DNA from 4 places in the Streptomyces graminofaciens genome. Region 1 is predicted to be linked to each of the others. Evidence: riboswitches for the same ligand, from Rfam matches in the RefSeq annotation. Region 1 holds a riboswitch; each other region holds the start of a gene.
The links. A riboswitch is a leader RNA that binds a small molecule or an ion and turns the genes downstream of it on or off. The one in region 1 is predicted to bind cyclic di-AMP.

Region 1 (4,567 bases):
TAGAGCCAGAGCGTCACCTCGGCCGCGTCCGTGTGGGCGCCGCGGATGTCGAGCTGGGTGGGGTGGCGCTGCCAGAAGTCGCGCAGGCCGAAGGAGAGTCCGCCGCTCGCGCCGCCGACGTATCCGAAGCCGCCCGCGCGCTGTCCGGCGGCGGCCGGGATCCAGCCGTAGCCGGACCGCGTGCGCTTGCGGATGGCGTAGCCGTCGGCGGTCGGCTGGGTGAGCGTGAAGTCGCCCCACTTCGGGATGTAGGCGAGGCGGCCGGAGACCCGGCTGTCCCAGGTGGAGGTGTCGGGCAGCTTCTCGCCCGCGATCTGGGCCTTGCGCACGGCCTCGCCCGGGTCGCGGCGCAGCCCGGTGATCCCCTGCACCGCTTCGGCGAAGAGACCGCCGCCGGAGTCGGCGAGCCGGACATGGCGGTCGTACGCCTCGTCGCGGAGCGGCACGGTGAAGCGGACGCCGAGCCCGCGCAGGAAGTCGCCCTTGTCGGAGCCGGGTTTCTGCTCGCCGTCCCAGACGAAGGTGTGCACGAGCTTGAAGGACTCGGCGCCGGCGTGGAAGGCGAAGCGCAGGGTGAACGGCAGCCAGTCGCGACGCCCGTGCCGGTGGCGGCCCTCGACCCGGACGACGGCCCGGACCGGCCCGTCCTGCTCGACGGTCACCTTCTCGACCCGCCCGTCGAACTCCTCGACTTCGGCGCCGCCCTCGTATCTCCCCTGCCGCAGGGCGACCAGTCGGCCGTCGCGGGCGATCTCGGTGGAGCCACGGCTGACGCTGCGCACGACCGTGCGGGAGTTCCGGCCGCCGAAGACGACCGTGATGACGCCGGTCGAGACCTCGACATGGCCGCCGGTGCGGGTGACGGTCACCTTTCGCGCGGGGGCGGCCGGTGTCCGGCGGACAGGCGATACGTTTCCGCCTTCGGCGCGTCGGGGGCGATCGCGTGCGCCGTCCACTTCACCGATCCGTCGGGCCACTGGGCGGTGACCCAGCTCTGCACGGGGACGTCGTCACCGGCGGCCGTGGTGAGCCGGAAGCCCTGGCCGGCCTGGTGGGTACCGCGGGCCCACGGCACGCCCCAGGTGGTGCCGGCGTGCGCGCCCGGCGCCGAACCCTCCAGCCAGTGAAGTTCGGTGTCACCGGCCGAAGCGGCGCCCGAAGCTCCGTCCGGGGCGGCGGCGGCACTGCGGGACAGTGCCCAGGAGAACTGGGTGGCGGCGGCCGCGACCGCGGCACCCTTGATGACAGTGCGTCGGTCGACGCCGGACACACCGGACACAGAGGACCTCCGAAGGCATAGAAAGCGCTTGCGGAGATCACTGTGTCCTCACGGTCGCACGACTGTCGATACTTCGGTCAGCCATGCCACAAGACCGCAACACGATGATCATGATTCGCCCGGGCCGGGCCGCGACCCCACCGATCCGGGCGTGCCGAAGGCCGGACCCCGGGGATCGGGGGTCCGGCCTTCTGATCCTCTCGGCAGGGAGCGGGTGCGTCAGACGCTGACGCCCTTCTGCCGCAGATACGCCAGCGGGTCGATGTCCGAGCCGTAGTCCGGCGTCGTCCGGATCTCGAAGTGCAGATGCGGTCCGGTGACGTTGCCGGTGGCGCCGGAGAGGCCGATCTGCTGGCCCGCGCTCACCGACTGGCCGGCGGAGACGCCGATCGAGGACAGGTGGGCGTACTGGGCGTAGTAACCGTCGGCGAGCTTGATGACGATCTGGTTGCCGTACGCGCCGCCCCAGCCGGCGGAGACGACGGTACCCGCGCCGACGGCCTTGAGGGCGGTGCCGGTGGGGGCCACGAAGTCGACACCGGTGTGGTAGCCGCTGGACCACATGCTGCCCGCCGTCTTGTAGGCGGTGCCGATGGTGGCGCCCTCGATGGGCAGGGTGAAGCCGGAGTTGCTGGACTCCGAGGTCTGCGTGGTGGAGGTCGACTCCTCCGCGGCGGACTCGGCGGGCTTCGAGGACTCGGAGGTCTTCGACGACTCGGCGGGCTTGGAGGACTGCGACGACTGACGCTGCGTCGAGGACTGGGGCGCGCTGCTCGACGCGGCCTTGCCGCCGAGGGTGAGCTTGAGGCCCGGGTGGATGAGCGACGGGTCGGAACCTATCGCCTGGCGGTTGTCCGCGTAGATCCGCTTCCAGCCGCCGTCGACGTCCTGCTCCTCGGCGATCTTCGCGAGATAGTCGCCGATCTTGACCGAGTAGGTCTTCGTCTTCGACTTCTTGGTGCCGGTCTTCTCCGCCCGAGCGGCCTTTTCGGCCTGCTCCAGCCGTGCGCTCTGCTCGGCGGCGGCCTTCGCCGCGGCGATCGAGACCGTCTTCTCGGAAACGCCGGAAACGGCGGCCGTCGGCGTCGCCGCGTGGGCGCCGGCGGCACCCATCAGCGGGAGGGCGAGCGCGGCACCACCCGTTCCGGCGGCGGCGATCGAGCGGGTGAATCGCTGGGACTTCGGACGGCGGTGCTTACCCTTCGCGGGCATGACGAATTCCTCTCCGGCGCCTGCGAGGTGAGCTGTCGGGTGCGGACTGGAGATGCCCGGCCGTGCTCGCGCACGGCTTTACCCCTAGCCTGTTCCGGAGACCGGAACAGGCGGGACTACCTGTGGGTCCCCCGCTCCTGCCGTGGATCGGGTCGGTATACGGCTCCGGTCGGCGGCAGGATTGGGCGTCCGTCCGGATTGAGGCCGAACGTAAGCGACTTGCGGCTCAAGAGACAACTATTGGGATTACCTGTGCGTCTTCCTATCTGATCCTTATGCGAATTATCGATCACGCTCCGTAAATGAGCGTTCTCGCGCTTTTCGCAACCCCCCTGGAAACACGCATGAATTACGTGGACATGACGGCAACGGACCGTCACGAATATGACGCTGCTCACGCACCTACGGCCCAGTAGGCTTTATTCCAGGGCTTGCTGGAATTAAAGCTTCATTTCGGACACAACGCTCAAGTGCGACGCAGTCGGACAACCTTCGCATCAAAGTCACCGCGGAGCCCTGTCCGCAGTCCGTGATGCAACAGCACCGCCCCTCGGTACGTTTCGCCCGTTTCGCGACACTCATACGTCCTGTCCGGGTCGAGGCCGCGCAGCCGGACCGGGGCGAGCGGCTCGCCGTAGTGCTGGGCCTGGAGCCAGGCGAGGACGACCACCTCGTCGCCGTACACGTACTGCACGGCGCTCAGTCCGCCGGCCGGCGGCCGCAGCCGGTAGAGGTCGCCGCGCTGCACGACCGGCCGGATCTCGCGGTAGAGCTCGACCCAGCTCCGCGCCTCGGCCAGCTCCTCCTCCGTCCACTCGGTGAGGTCGCCGCCCACGCCGAGCACGCCCGCCATGGCACTGACGAAGCGGAAGCGCAGCGAGCTGACCCGCCCGTTGAGCTGGTTGTTCGGACTGTCGGTGACCCAGGCGGCCATGACCCGGGCCGGATGGATCTGGCTGAAGCCGTGCTGGATGGCGAGCCGGTCGAGCGGGTCGGTGTTGTCGGAGGTCCACACCTGGTCCGTGCGGGCCATGACCTCGAGGTCGATCCGGCCGCCCCCGCCCGAGCACGACTCGAAGGCGACGCCGGGGTGCGCGGCCCGCAGCCGGTCGAGGAGGGCGTAGAAGGCGCGCACGTGCTCGACCCACAGCTTCTGCGGATACGGCTCCCCGGGCCAGCCGGCGTCCGTGAAGCAGCGGTTGAAGTCCCACTTGACGTAGTCGATGGGCGCGCTGGACAGGAGCCCGTGCAGCTGCTCCCAGAGATACTCCTGGACGTCCTTGCGCGCGAGGTTGAGGACGAGCTGATTGCGTAGCTCCGTCCGCTTTCGTCCCGGATGGAACTGTGCCCATTCGGGGTGCGCGCGGTACAGCTCGCTGTCCGGGTTGACCATCTCCGGCTCGACCCAGATGCCGAACTGCATCCCGAGGGCGTGCACATAGTCGGCGAGCGGCTTCAGCCCCTGCGGGAAGCGGTCCGGGTTGGGGGTCCAGTCGCCGAGTCCGGCCCGGTCGCTGGTCCGGGTCCCGAACCAGCCGTCGTCGACCACGAACAGCTCCACACCGATGGCCGCAGCCCGCCGCGCGAGCGCCCCCTGCTGCTCCTCGGAGATGTCGAACTCGGTGGCCTCCCAGGAGTTGAACAGCACCGGCCGGTCCTGGTCCGCGTCCGGGATGACATACGCCCGCTGGTACGCGTGCCAGGCGCGGCTGGCGCCGCCGTGGCCGCCGTCGCTCCACAACCCGGCGAAGACGGGCGTCGTGAACGTCTCGCCGGTCTCCAGCCGCAGCAGGCCCGATTCGTCGTATCCGGCGCCGCCGGTGATCTGCACACGCGCGTCCGGGAGCTGGGCCACGGCGATCCGCCAGGAGCCCGACCAGCCGAGGGCGCAACCGTAGACCTCGCCGCGCTCCTCGGTGGCGTCGGTGTCGAGGGCGACCCAGGGCAGATGCTGATGCCCGGTGTGGCCGCGCCGGCTGCCGATGACCTTCTCCCCGTAGGTGAGGTCCCCGCGGACCAGGCGGGACTCGGCCGCCCACCGCCCGTGCAGCTGGGACAGCCGCCAGGCCTCCTCGC
Region 2 (4,567 bases), 7.6 Mb from region 1:
GGGCGGCGCCGTCCTCGGCCCGGCGCACGTCATCGACCACCTGGTCAACGCGGCCCGTACGTTCATCTTCGACACGGGCCTCGCCCCGGCCGCCACCGGCGCCGCCCTGGCCGCGCTCAGGCTGCTGCGCCGTGAGCCGGAGCGGGCCGCGCGGGCCCGTGAGGTGGCGAGGGAACTGCACACACGGCTGACGGCGTCGGGCCATGAAGCGGTGCGGCCCGACGCCGCCGTGGTGTCCGTGCGCGCGCCGTCTGCGGATCAGGCGGTGCGATGGGCGGCGGACTGCCGTACGGCGGGGCTCGCCGTCGGCTGCTTCCGCCCACCGTCCGTGCCCGACGGCATCTCGAGGCTGCGGCTGACCGCCCGCGCGGATCTCACCGAGGGGCAGATCGACCGAGCCGTGGGGATCATCGGCGATACGCGACCGTGAGTCGGCGTCCCGGCCGTGCTCGCCAAGGGCGATGGTGCTGGGCGCTCTCGCTTACCGAAGCGCGGTGAGGAACCCCTCCCAGGCTCCGGGGGCGAACAGCAGGGCGGGCCCCGCCGTGTTCTTGGAGTCGCGTACGGCGACCAGTCCGGCCCAGGGGCCGGGGCACGGCCGGGCGGTCTCGACGCAGTTGTTCATTCCGGTGCTGCGGCTGCTGCGCACCCATCGCACACCGCGCAGCGCGGTACTGGTGGGTACGTTCCGAGGCAGTGCGGACATTGGTGCCTCCTTACGCGCCGTCGGCCGACTCGGCCAGTCCGGCGATGTAATCCAACGATTCCTCGGGCGAAAGGGCGTGGATCTGAAGGGTGTCGAAGGCCTCCACATAAGCCTTGAGGTCTTCTTTCCGCTCGAGGTAGAGGCTACTCGTCAAGTGGTCGAGAACAACGACGTCCAGATCGGATGTGCTCCGAAATGAGAAGATTACGTAAGGCCCGGTGATGCCGATATGCGCCCCGGCAGTGAACGGCAGCACCTGCAGCCGCACTTGGGGAAGCGCCGCGGCCTCGGCCAGTCGGCGCAACTGACGGGCCATGACCTCGGGTCCGCCCACCTCACGCCGGAGAACCGCCTCGTCGAGCACGGCGCTCAGCTCCATCGGCGGATCCGCCCGCAGGACGTCCTGCCGCGCGAGCCGTACCTCCACGAGGGCGTCGAGTTTGTCGTCTTCCAGCCCCTCCACCGCGGCCCGGGTGACCGCCCGGGCGTACTCCGGGATCTGCAGAAGCCCGGGCACCACCGAGGTCTCCAGTGTCCGCATCCCGCTGGCCTGGGACTCCAGACTGATGAAATCGCGGTACGTCGGCGGCAGTACCCCGCGGTACGCGTGCCACCAGTTGTGCCGCCCGCCGCCGTCCTCCGAGCCGGCGAGCGCCAGGAGCAACTCCCGTAGCTCGGAGTCGTCGATCCCGTATGCGTCCAGCAGGACCCGCACGTCCGCCGGCTTCACCCCGCTGGCGCCGGTCTCGATCCGGCTCACCTTGGACTGGTGCCAGTCCACGAGCCGGGCGGCCTGGGTGCTGGTGAGGCCGGCCCCGGTGCGCAGATCACGTAGCTCGGCGCCGAGCTTGCGGCGACGTACCGCCGGACCGTATTGCATGGGTTTCTCCTTCCGCCCGGCGCGTGCTGGTCGGGTGACGCAGAGGATGGACCGAGAGTCCACCCGAATACGGTCGGCCGTCGGAGAGTTCACCGCTTCGAGCGACAGATATATGCATATCTTGGTGGATCGCCACTCGTTGTGGCCCAGGTGATGGCACTCTGGCGCGAAGCACCAGTTCCGGGACCGTACTCGAACCAACCGCTCCGTGTCGGACACCGGTCCCGTGGGAAAGGGACGACCTCGCCATGGCAGACCACCAGGAAGCATCCGTCACTCTGCCGAGCGATCCCGCCTCGGTGTCCGCTGCCCGTAGATACGTCGCCAACGTGCTGGCCGAATGGGGCCTGCCGAGCGACACGGACACCGCCGACACCGTGCGCCTGATCGTGTCCGAACTCGCCACCAACGCCGTCCAGCACACGTTCGGTCAATCGCCCACCTTCACCGTCGACCTCGCGCTCGACCGCGACGAGCGGCTGCACATCGGTGTCACCGACAGCCATCCGCGCTTTCCGAAACGTCTGCCCGCCGCCGTCCAGCAGGACAACGGCCGGGGCATGGTCATCATCCGCTGGCTGACCGCCGAGTGCGGCGGCAGGCTGAGCGTCAGACCCACGCGGGAGGGCGGCAAGACGGTGGCGATCGAGCTGCCGTGGGCGGCGCCGGTACAGCCGGTCAGGGCCGGCGGACAGCAGGAGCCCTGAAGGGGCCGTGGGACGACAGCGGCCCTCGGTGCTGTCGCGCGAGGGCCGGTGTCCGGTGTGGAGCGGGCGGCGGCAGGACGCGCCGCCACCGCCCGTCAGCGGCGGATCAGACGACCCGGCCGTACCAGACGCTCTTCGTCCATATCTTTTCGAGCTTCACGACGTCACCCGTCTTCGGCGAGTGCCAGATCTTTCCCTTCCCGGCGTAGATACCGACGTGGTAGACGTTCGAGCCCGAGTGGAAGAAGACGAGATCTCCGAGCGTGCGTTTGCTCGATGAGATGTGCTTCGTCTTGTTGTACTGCTGCTGAGCAGTACGGGGCAGCTTCTTGCCCGCCTTCTTGAACGAGTAGAGGGTCAGCCCTGAGCAGTCGAACCTGCCCGGGCCCGTGGCGCCGTACTTGTACGGGGAACCCTTCTTCGAAGCCGCGACCTGTAGTGCCTTCGACGCCGGTGTGGCCGCCTCGGCGTCGGATACGACGCCCGGGGCCAGGATGCTGCCGCCCACGGCGGCGATGGTGAGAGCCGAGGCCGTGCCGGCCCGGGTCAACAGCGACGGGACACGATTCAGCGCAGTCATGCGCAACCCTTCGTCAGCCGCCTGTGAAGGATGACCTGTCGGATTCGGGCTGGCGAAGTTGCCCGGCCGCGTGACGCGGCTTCACCCCAAGGGCTGCTCGGCCCGGTCATGGCGTGACCGTTCCGGCGACCCGTCGTGCTTGGGTCCTCCACTCCTGCCGATGCACTCCTGTCGACCGGTCATCCGGGCGGCGGCAGGACTCGGCGTCCACCCGGATCGCCCCGCCGCTGTGGCGGGGGCTTGTCGTCAGGAAGGGATCTTGACGCACCGAAGCCGGAAAATCCCAACGGAATCGGGGATTTGTGGCCTTACTCACCACTCGCCCGATCGGGTGGACAGGGTGTTTTCGGTGCTGTTGTCCACCCGGTCGAGGAGCCCCGCACCTGCACCGGAACAAATCATTCCGGCCCTGACGTAGGCGCGTTGCGCAACTGCGAAGGGCCTTCGGGGAGGATGCCCCGCTAGGCCTTTCGAGTGACGACATCCGGTCCGTATGCCAACTGGTCCGGACGTCTCCTCGGCCCATCAGTACGGCCGGCGACCCCGGATCGGTTCAGACCGGTTCGAATTCGGGTGAGTTCGGCTTGGTCGGCGCGGCTTCGTGCGGGTGTGGACGGAGCGCTTCGGTGTGGCTTTCACGCGGCTTCGGGGCGGCCGGATCAACTGTCGGAATCGGGCGGCAGGGTGACCCGGGCCGCGCGTCGTTCTCCGTCGAGGACGCGCAGGGCCCGCGCCATGGTTGCGGCATGCACTTCATGTTCGCCCCGGCTGTGCATCAACTCAAGTGCGTCGCGCAGCGCGTGCGCCTTTGCGACCAGAGCCTGCGCCGCCCGCAGCCCGCGATAGGTGTCGCCGGGGCGTGCGGGATTGATCCGGCCGAGGAGGTCGACGACGTCGAGGTAGCGGTCGATCAGCTCCGCCTCGGCGCGGGTGAGGGCGGGCAGCGGCGGCAGTTCGGGGACCATCGGCGGCTCACCTCGCGCCGGGGGACGTGCCGCCCGGGAGGGTGCGCGAGGTCTTGCGGCTCGGGACGATTCCGTCGGCGAGCCCGTACTCCACCGCTCCTTGCGCGTCGAGGAACTTGTCCCGCTCGATGTCGGCGCGGACCTGCTCGGGGTCGCGTCCCGTGTGCCGCGCGAGCAGCTCCTCCAGCATCCGGCGGTCGCGCGCCAACTCCTCGGCGCGTATGGCCAGGTCGCTCGTCTGCCCCTCGATCGGCTCGGTGAGCGCCGGCTGGCGGATCACCACCCTCGCGCCGGGCAGGACGTACCGCTTGCCCGGTGTGCCGGCCGCGAGCAGCACCGCGGCGGACGACCCCGCCTGCCCCAGGCAGATCGTCTCCACATCGCAGGTGACGAAGCTGATGGTGTCGTAGATCGCCGTCATCGCGCGGAGCGAGCCGCCGGGGGAGTTGATGTAGAGCGAGATGTCGCGGTCCGGTGACTGGTACTCGAGGTGCATGAACTGCGCCATCACGTCGTTGGCCGAGGTGTTGTCGATCGGCGTCCCGAGGAACACGATCCGTTCCTCCAGCAGCTTCGAGTACGGATCCAGCGTCCGGTGCCCCGCACTCGTGCGCTCGGTGAACTCGGGCAGGACGTAACGGGCTGACGGTCGGTCCATTCCACCCATGGGGGCGCGCCTCCTCTGATCGGCCTCTGTGTCTCTGTAAAAAATGTACAGGACGTACGCTC
Region 3 (4,567 bases), 4.9 Mb from region 1:
TCGCCATGGCCAACGCCCACCCCGAGCTCAAGACCGTCGCCGACGAGGTGACCCTCTCGAACGAGGAGGACGGGATCGCGGTGGTGCTGGAACGCCTGTTCCCCTGAGTCCGCCGACCCAGGGGAACAGGGAACGGGCAGTGCCCGGCGGGCCCTAGTACGCCCCGAACACGTTGTCGATCGAGCCGTAGCGCGCGGCGGCGTAGTTGCACGCCGCCGTGATGTTCGCGACGGGGTCGAAGGGGTCGTCCGCCGTGCCCGCCACGTGGTACGCGGCGAAGGTCGGGTCGATGACCTGCAGGAGCCCCTTCGACGGGGTGCCCGCGGCGGCGTTGGAGTCCCAGTTGTTGATGGCCTGCGGGTTGCCCGACGACTCCCGCATGACGTTGCGGTAGATCCCGTCGTAGGACCCGGGGATCCCGTTCCGCGCCATGATGTCCAGCGACTCGCGGATCCAGCCGTCCAGGTTGTTCGGGTACGTCGTGACGGACGCGGGGGTCGCCTTGACCGCCCCGGTCGACGCGGAGGTGGTGGCGCTCCTGGTCGTCGTCGCCGTCGTCGCCGTCGTCGTCTTCGTCGCCTTCGCCTTCGCCGTCTTCAGCGACAGCTTCAGGCCCGGGCGGATCAGCCGCGGGTTGCTCCCGATGGCCTTGCGGTTGTCCTGGTAGAGCTGTCGCCAGCCGCCCCTCGTGTCGTACCGGTGGGCGATGGAGGACAGGGTGTCGCCGCGGACCACGGTGTACGTGCGCGGCATGACCTGTATGGCCGTCGGCGCCGACTGGACGGCGGACCGTGCGGCCGACTGGATGGAGGCGGCGGTCGCCTGGGTCGGCTGGGCGGCGCTCGCGGTCGTCGCGGCGGTGAGCGGGAGGGCGAGTGCCACCCCTCCCGTGCCGGCGGCGACCACGCCACGGGTGAGCGGGTTGGTTCTGGGGCGGCGGTGTTTGCCTCGTCCGGGCATGGTGCGTTCCTCTCCGACGCCTGCGAGGTGAGCTGTCGGGTTCGGGCAGGAGATAGCCCGGCCGCGTAGGTCGCAGAGCGCACCGGACCGGCCGTGCATGCACGGAACCGGGCTGTGCGAACTGCGCGCGGCTTCACCCCGAGCCGGTCCGGTGGGGAAGTCGGGCCGGCGGACTTACCTGGGTCCCCCGCTCCTGCCGTGCGTGGATGAGTGGTCAGTGGGGAGTCCGGGCGGCGGCAGGATTCGGCGTTCCGTCCGGATGGCGAAGTGAACGTATGCGAGAGCACATGACGGGAACAAGCCCCGAAATTCGCTTAAGGGCTATTTGACCTTGGTCTTGGTGGAAATGGCGGGCTGGTCGGGGTGGGGGAATGGTGCTCAACTTGCCTTCCGCAAAGGGCGGGAGAGGTGGGAAGGTCGGGGTGGGGAATTGGGTTCGCGTGACTCAACTCACGGAACTATTCGGGCGAAGTGAAATGTAGAGCAAGAATTCGGATAGTAGGGATGAGATGTTCGAGTCGGTAGATATTCGGGCATATCGGCCGATCGTGAGCATCGGGGTCGCGAGGGGGCGTGATCCGATACCGCCCGGGTCGAACCCGTGGGCGCTAGCGGTGATCGAAAGGTGACCGGATACGCTGACTCGAGTGATGGCAGCGACAGATCGACAAACCATGTCATCGACCGTGAGACCGACCTAGACCGACCGTGTGACCGTCAGCAGACGTCAGCAGACAGGAGAACCCTCGTGACCGTCGTCGAGCCGTTTGGGCTGAGCGCGCGGGACCAGGCTCTCGAAGCCGATGTCCAGGCCGGACTGGCGGCCGTCGAGGAGGGTCTGCTCGAGGCCACCAAGAGCGAGGTCCCCTTCATCCAGGAGGCCGCCCAGCATCTGCTGCGCGCGGGCGGCAAGCGGTTCCGGCCGCAGCTGGTGATGCTCGCCGCGCAGTTCGGTGACCCGTACGCGCCGGGTGTCGTCCCCTCGGCGGTGGTGGTCGAGCTGACGCATCTCGCCACGCTGTACCACGACGACGTGATGGACGAGGCCGACGTGCGCCGGGGCGTGCCGAGTGCGAACGCGCGCTGGGGCAACTCGCTGGCCGTGCTGACCGGGGACTTCCTGTTCGCCCGGGCCTCGCACGTCCTCGCCGACCTCGGGCCCGACGCCGTCCGCATCCAGGCCGAGGCCTTCGAGCGGCTCGTCACCGGGCAGATCCTGGAGACCGCCGGACCGCGCGACGGGCGCGACCCGATCGACCACTACCTCGATGTGCTCGGCGGCAAGACCGGGTCGCTGGTGGCCGTGGCCGGGCGGCTCGGCGCGATGACGGCCGGCGCGGACGAGACCGTGGTCGACGTGCTCACGCAGTACGGCGAGCGGCTCGGGGTCGCCTTCCAGCTCGCGGACGATGTGCTCGACATCGCGTCCGACTCCCACGAGTCCGGGAAGACGCCGGGGACGGATCTGCGCGAGGGTGTGCCGACCATGCCGGTGCTGCGGCTGCGGGAGCGGGCGGAGCGGTTGGGGGTGGCGGAGGACGTCGCGCTCTGCGAGCTGCTGGACTCCGATCTGAGCGATGACGCGCGGCACGCGGAGGCGTTGGCCCGGCTGCGGGTGCATCCTGCGCTGGAGCAGGCTCGGCGGGACACCGTTCGGTATGCCGAGGAGGCGCGGGGGGTGTTGGCGCCGTTGCCCGAGTGCGGGGCGAAGGCGGCGTTGGTGGAGCTTTGTGATGCGGTGGTGCATCGGGCCGGGTGAGTTACGGGGCCGGGAGAGGGCTTCGCCCCCGCGGCCCCTACCCGTCCCGTCCCTGGGGCTGTGCCCCCGGCCCCCTTGTCTTCGTCGTCTGGCCGCCCGTTGTGGCCGCTCGTTGTGGTTGCTCGCTGTGGTCGCTCGCGCCCGCGCGGCGGAGCCGCACATCGGAGAGTGGCCCGCGCCCCTTACGGGAGCGTCCCTTAGGGCCCCGTCATCCCGTAGATGTACGCCTAGTTGATCCCGCAGGGTGACGCTTCTCGGCGGCTGATTTGGTGACATGAGAGCACCACTCCTCACCGATTCGGGTGAGAATGGCGGCTCGGAATGGACGCCGCCGCCGACGACGGAGGTAAGGCACACATGGCACCGTACGAAACCGACGACAGCGCGGCCGTCGCCGCGGCCGAAGTCGACGAGGCGCGGGCGATGCGGCGACGCAAGGCCGCGCGGTACGTCGTTCCGGTCACCGTGGTGGGCTTGGCCGCGGCGACCATCGGGCTCGTCCCGGCCTTCGCCGGCTCCGGTGACCCCGATCTGCCGAAGATCAGCGCGCAGGAACTCATCGAGAAGATCGCCGCCTCGGACGTACAGCAGATCTCCGGGACGGTGAAGATCAGCACGGATCTCGGCCTGCCCGACCTGGGCGGTCTGGCGAGCAGCCTCGGGTCGGCACAGGGCGGCGACGGCGCGTCCGCCGACCCCTCGTCCAAGCTGCTCGAACTCGCCTCCGGTACCCACACGTTGCGGATCGCCGCCGACGGGCCGGACAAGCAGAAGCTGTCACTGCTCGACGAGGCCGCCGAGTACAGCGTCATCCACAACGGCGACGACGTATGGGCGTACGACAGCGCCTCGAACGAGGTGTTCCACTCCACCGACGCCAAGTCCGAGGAGGGGAAGGGGCACAAGGGGAGCCCCGAGGAGATGGCTGACGACGTCACTCCGCAGAAGCTTGCCGAAGAGGCGCTCAAAGCCGTCGACGACACCACCTCCGTGACCGTGGACGGGACCGCGCAGGTCGCCGGGCGGGACGCGTACAGGCTGGTCATCGAACCGAAGCAGTCCGGTTCCACGGTCGGCGCGATCTCGATCGCCGTCGACGCCAAGACGGGGCTGCCGCTGAAGTTCACGCTGACCCCGACGAGCGGCGGCTCGGCCGTCGTGGACGCCGGCTTCACGAAGGTCGACTTCTCCGCGCCCAGCGCCGCCACCTTCGACTTCACACCCCCCAAGGGCGCGAAGGTCACCGAGGAGGAGGACGCGGTCGAGAAGTCCGGCCACCACGACAACAAGAGCGACGGCTTCCACGACTCCGCCACGAAGGGGCAGGAGGAGGAGTTCGCCGACGGGCTCGGCGGGCCCGGCGGGCTGAAGACCATCGGCAAGGGCTGGACCTCCATCGCCACGTTCGACAGCGGCAGCGAGGGCGGCGTGCCCACCGAGGGCACCGGCGACGGCCGCGTCGACGGCTTCCTGAACTCCCTCGGCGACCAGGTCAAGGGCGACTTCGGCTCCGGCACGGTCTTCTCGACCCGGCTGATCAACGTCCTCTTCACCGAGGACGGCAAGGTGTACGCCGGCGCGGTCACCAAGGGCGCGCTGGTGAAGGCGGCGAACGCGGCCGAGTAGGCCGCAACCGTTCTCGTGGAGCGAGGGAGCCCATGGAGGAACTGTCCACCGCGGACCCGGACACGGCGGTGATCGCCACCCGCGCGCTCACCAAGCGCTACCGCGGTGGGCAGCTCGCCGTGGACGGGCTCGATCTGACCGTCCCGGCGGGCAGCGTCTTCGGCTTCCTCGGGCCCAACGGCTCAGGAAAGACCACCACCATCCGCATGCTGATGGGCCTGA
Region 4 (4,567 bases), 3.5 Mb from region 1:
GCCCAGCAGATGCCCGTTCGGCGCCTTCGCCCGCTCCTCGTACTCCGGCAGTACGACCACGTCGACGCCCTTCGCCGTGAGGACCCCGGTGCCGTCGGCGGCCTCGACGAACGTGTCGGGCTCGCGCCAGGCCGTGACGACCCGGCGTACGCCCGCGTCGAGGATGAGCCGGGCGCAGGGTGCCGGGCGGGAGGCGCGGCGGGCGCACGGTTCCAGGCTGCTGTAGACGGTCGCGGAGGAGAGGCGCGGATCGGCGGGGTCGAGCCCCGCGAGGGCGGCCTCCTCGGCGTGGACCACCGGGTCGCCGGCCTGCCGGGAGTGGCCGCGCGCCAGTTCCGTACCGTCGGCGGCGACGATCACCGCGCCCACGCTGAACGCGGTCTCGGAGGGCGGGCACTCGGCGGCCAGCGCGCAGGCGAGGTCCAGCCAGTGCCGGTCGGCGGCGGACACCGCGGGGCCGGTGCCGGGCACGGACGGCACGTACCGCATGAGGACGACGTCACCGACCGGCCGGGTCTCCAGCAGTCGCATCCGGCTGCGCGGCCCCCCGGGGTAGGCGCCCGCCCCGAACATCCGCGGCGCGTCCGGCTCGCCCACCAGCAGCGGCGCCAGGACCAGCTGGAGTTCGTCCGCGAGTCCCTGCTGGAGGAACTGGGTGTGGACCCGGCCGCCGCCCTCGACCATGAGGCGCCGGACGCCACGTACGTCGCCGAGGTGGGCGAGGACGGCCGGCCAGGGCAGGTCGGACCCGAGGGGCACGACGTCGGCGGCGATCCCGGCCTCGGTGAGGCGCTTCGCACCCTCGTCCGTCGTGTAGACGACCTTCTCGCCGCCGGTGTGCCAGAACCGGGCCTCCGGGTCGAGGTCGCCGGACGCGCTGACCGTGACCTTCAGCGGATACTCCGGGAGCCCGGCGGCGAGGCGGGCCGCGCGGCGCTCGGGGGAGTTGACCAGCAGCCGGGGGTTGTCGGTGCGCAGGGTGCCGGCGCCGATCAGGATGGCGTCGCTGCCCGCGCGCACCTCGTCGACCCGGTCGAAGTCGGCGGGGCCCGACAGGAGCAGCCGTCCGGGCCCGGTGTCGTCCAGGTAGCCGTCGAGGGAGACGGCGGCGGACAGCAGGACGTAGGGCTGGGGCATGGACGCGCTCCCTGAAGGTGGTCGGTCTTACAGCAGGCAGTGATTCAAGTTTTAAACACTATCTCCCTACACTGTAGGCATGACGACCCGCTGGCTCACCCCCGAGGAGCAGCGTGCGTGGCGCGCGTACGTCGCCGCCGCCACTCTCCTCGAGGACGCGCTCGACCGGCAGCTCCAGCAGGAGGCCGGGATGTCGCACCTCTACTACTCCGTGCTGGCCGGCCTCTCCGAGGCGCCGGACCGGCGGATGCGGATGACCGATCTCGCCGAGCGACTGAAGATCACGCGCAGTCGGCTGACGTATGTCGTGACGCGGCTGGAGAAGGACGGCGCGGTGCGGCGCGAGGACTGCCAGTGGGACAAGCGGGGCAGTGTCGCGGTGCTCACCGACGAGGGCATGGCGCTGCTGGAGCGGGCCGCGCCGGGCCATGTCGAGACGGTCCGCAAGGCCGTCTTCGACCACCTCGGACCGGAACAGATCACCCAGCTGGAGGAGATCTGCTCGGGCATCGCGGCCGCGATACAGGGCGATCGGGGCGAGGGTCCGCGGGCGAGCGGCTCGGCCGAGCTGCCGTGGCGCCGCCGGTCGTGTTCGTCGTCGGGCGAGTGATCGGCGCCTGAAAATCCCTCGCGAAATTCCTTCCGTGGCGGAAGTGTGATCCTCCTCCAAACGGGTTGCTTGAAATTTGAAGCAGGGGATAGAGTCCCTCTGAGCGTTGTGCTTCAAATCTGAAACACGACGGGCAACCCGCACCTGGACCGGAGAACCGCATGCCCGACTTCCCCGCAGCCACCCAGCGTGCCCGCGTCCGGGTACCGCTGCGCTTCCACGACGGTTACGGCGTCGACGCCGAACTGGTCACGTTCCACGGCCTCGTCGACGGTCAGGAACACCTCGCGCTCGTCCTCGGCGACCCGGCCCCCGGCACCGCGCCGCTCGTCCGCCTGCACTCCGAGTGCCTGACCGGCGACGTCTTCGGCTCGGCCCGCTGCGACTGCGGCCCGCAGCTGCGCGAGGCGGTGGAGCGCATCGCCGACCGGGGTGGCATCCTCCTCTACCTCCGCCAGGAGGGTCGGGGCATCGGCCTCTACAACAAGCTCGACGCGTACGCCCTCCAGGACCAGGGCCTCGACACGTACGAGGCGAACGCGGCCCTCGGGCTGCCGGAGGACGCCCGCGACTACACGGCGGCGGCCCAGATGCTGACGGCCCTCGGTGTCGACGAGCTGGACCTGCTCTCCAACAACCCCGACAAGGCGCAGCAGTTGCGCGATCTGGGCGTCGGCGTCCGGGACCGGGTCCCCACCGGTGTCTTCACCACCGCCCACAACGTCCGTTACCTCCGCGCGAAGGTCCTCCAGACCCAGCACACGCTGCCGCTCGCGGAGTTGACGGAGCTGACGGCGGGCTGAGGACTCCTCACGGCTTCTTCACTTTCGGTGACCACTCCATCCCCCTGCGCATCACAACTGACGTAGTGTCAAATGAGACGAGGATGATCGAGAGCGGTGAAGGGTGGTCAACTCGCCCGTTTTCCGCCCCTCGTGACCTGTAAGTCCAGGCCAAGAAGCGTTAATGATCAACGAGAACCGCTTGGAATACGACCCACGCGTCTATTAACGTTCGATAACGCAGCGCGGTCGTCCCAGCCGTCACAAGAGTCGGCTCCGTGCGCACGCGCCGAATCCCGTACCTGTACGGGAACCGGGGAACCACCACCCTGGGGTGAATCGCACGGAAGCCGCCGTGGAAACACGGCAGGTTTACGCGCGTAGGAGACCTTCCTGCTCCGAACCCGTCAGCTAACCCGGTAGGCGAGAAGGAAGGAAAGGAGTACGCCCACGTGGCGTCAAACCGGCCTGCGACCGAAGCCCCGTCCGTTCCGAGCCAACGCGGCGGCGAGAGCCGCACGTTCGGCTACGGCAGCTACAACAGCGAGAACGAGGGCCCCTGGCAGGAGTGGAACCCCACCGCGGAGTCCACTCGCCCCGTCCGCGGCCGGCACCGTGTCGCCAAGCAGCGTGGCGGACTCGCCCGCAGCTCCACGGTTCTCGGCGTCGGCGTCATAGCCGCCGTCGGCGCGGGCGGTATGGCCAGTGCGCAGACCGGCAAGCCCCCCGTCTCCATCTCGATGCCCGACATGCCGAACGTCGGCTCGGTCTTCGAGGACGAGGCCGACGAGGAGCCGCAGGGCTCCACCACCCCGCTCAGCAGCGCCGGCCTGATCGCCGCCGACACAGAGCAGGGCAACGCGAACGCCGGTGAGGCGCTGCGCGCCCGCATCATGCAGCAGGCCGAGTCCCAGCAGGACCAGGTCGACCTGAAGGCCGCCGAGGCAGCGCAGGCCGAGGCCGCGAAGAAGGCCTCCGAGCAGGCCGCCAAGGAGAAGAAGGAAGCCGAGAGGAAGGCCGCCGCCGAGAAGAAGAAGGCGGAGGAGGAGGCCGAGGCGAAGGCCGAGGCGAAGGCCGAGAGCGAGCGCCTCGCCAAGCTGGCCGGGCAGTTCACCCTCCCGACCTCCTCGTACACCATCACCTCGACCTTCGGCCAGGCCGGCTCGTACTGGTCCTCCGGCTACCACACCGGTCTCGACTTCGCCGCCCCCACCGGCACCCTGATCAAGGCCGTCCACAGCGGCACGATCACGCAGGCCGGCTGGGACGGTTCGTACGGCTACAAGACCGTCCTCACCCTCGACGACGGCACCGAGCTGTGGTTCGCCCACCAGTCCTCGATCGGCGTGAAGGTCGGCCAGAAGGTCGCCACCGGCGAGGTCATCGGCCGCGTCGGCGCCACCGGCAACGTCACGGGCGCCCACCTCCACCTGGAGGTCCACCCCGGCGGCGCCGCGAGCGGCATCGACCCGGCGGCGTGGCTGCGCAGCAAGGGCCTCAACCCCTGACCCGGGGCCCCTGGTTCACAAAGCTTTGACATCCCTTGGCCGGGCGCTCGGAATGCGGGCGTCCGGTCTTGGCGTTGCCGAAAGGTATGACCCTTCTTCGCCCCCTGGGCTCCTCCGACCTCGAAGTCTTCCCCCTCTCCCTCGGCGGCAACGTCTTCGGCTGGACGGCGGACGAGGCACAGTCCTTCGCCGTCCTCGACGCCTACGCGGCCGCCGGCGGCAACTTCGTCGACACCGCGGACTCCTACTCGGCCTGGGTCGAGGGCCACACGGGCGGTGAGTCCGAGACCATCATCGGCAAGTGGGTCAGGGCCCGCGGCAACCGCGACGACGTGGTCATCGCGACCAAGGTGAGCCAGCACCCCGAGTACAGGGGCCTGACGGCGACGAACATCAAGAAGGCTGCGGACGCCTCCCTCAGCCGCCTGGGCACGGACCACATCGACCTCTACTACACCCACTTCGACCAGCCCGAGGTGCCGGTCGAGGAGATCGTCACCGCCCTCGACGAGCTGGTGAAGGCGGGCAAG

Region 2: it holds a riboswitch for cyclic di-AMP, as region 1 does, so the genes downstream of both, SGFS_RS46765 (C40 family peptidase) here and SGFS_RS12845 (M23 family metallopeptidase) in region 1, are expected to answer to the same signal.
Region 3: it holds a riboswitch for cyclic di-AMP, as region 1 does, so the genes downstream of both, SGFS_RS34715 (transglycosylase SLT domain-containing protein) here and SGFS_RS12845 (M23 family metallopeptidase) in region 1, are expected to answer to the same signal.
Region 4: it holds a riboswitch for cyclic di-AMP, as region 1 does, so the genes downstream of both, SGFS_RS28030 (M23 family metallopeptidase) here and SGFS_RS12845 (M23 family metallopeptidase) in region 1, are expected to answer to the same signal.

Annotation. Positions count from the first base shown of each region.
Region 1 covers NZ_AP018448.1:2,971,816-2,976,382, forward strand. The annotation lists partial or broken gene SGFS_RS12840 (exo-rhamnogalacturonan lyase family protein) at 1-1,270, opposite strand, end outside; gene SGFS_RS12845 (M23 family metallopeptidase) at 1,499-2,491, opposite strand; cyclic di-AMP (ydaO/yuaA leader) riboswitch at 2,496-2,655, opposite strand; gene SGFS_RS12850 (alpha-galactosidase) at 2,958-4,567, opposite strand, start outside.
Region 2 covers NZ_AP018448.1:10,603,795-10,608,361, forward strand. The annotation lists gene SGFS_RS46745 (8-amino-7-oxononanoate synthase) at 1-430, shown strand, start outside; gene SGFS_RS46750 (DUF397 domain-containing protein) at 482-706, opposite strand; gene SGFS_RS46755 (helix-turn-helix domain-containing protein) at 717-1,586, opposite strand; gene SGFS_RS46760 (ATP-binding protein) at 1,835-2,293, shown strand; gene SGFS_RS46765 (C40 family peptidase) at 2,400-2,873, opposite strand; cyclic di-AMP (ydaO/yuaA leader) riboswitch at 2,877-3,048, opposite strand; gene SGFS_RS46770 (hypothetical protein) at 3,533-3,838, opposite strand; gene SGFS_RS46775 (ATP-dependent Clp protease proteolytic subunit) at 3,846-4,496, opposite strand.
Region 3 covers NZ_AP018448.1:7,907,531-7,912,097, forward strand. The annotation lists gene SGFS_RS34710 (HAD family hydrolase) at 1-107, shown strand, start outside; gene SGFS_RS34715 (transglycosylase SLT domain-containing protein) at 154-960, opposite strand; cyclic di-AMP (ydaO/yuaA leader) riboswitch at 963-1,179, opposite strand; gene SGFS_RS34720 (polyprenyl synthetase family protein) at 1,709-2,719, shown strand; gene SGFS_RS34725 (LolA family protein) at 3,077-4,345, shown strand; gene SGFS_RS34730 (ABC transporter ATP-binding protein) at 4,378-4,567, shown strand, end outside.
Region 4 covers NZ_AP018448.1:6,508,568-6,513,134, reverse strand. The annotation lists gene SGFS_RS28045 (dihydrofolate reductase family protein) at 1-1,137, opposite strand, end outside; gene SGFS_RS28040 (MarR family winged helix-turn-helix transcriptional regulator) at 1,217-1,747, shown strand; gene SGFS_RS28035 (GTP cyclohydrolase II) at 1,909-2,550, shown strand; cyclic di-AMP (ydaO/yuaA leader) riboswitch at 2,807-2,970, shown strand; gene SGFS_RS28030 (M23 family metallopeptidase) at 2,982-4,037, shown strand; gene SGFS_RS28025 (aldo/keto reductase) at 4,124-4,567, shown strand, end outside.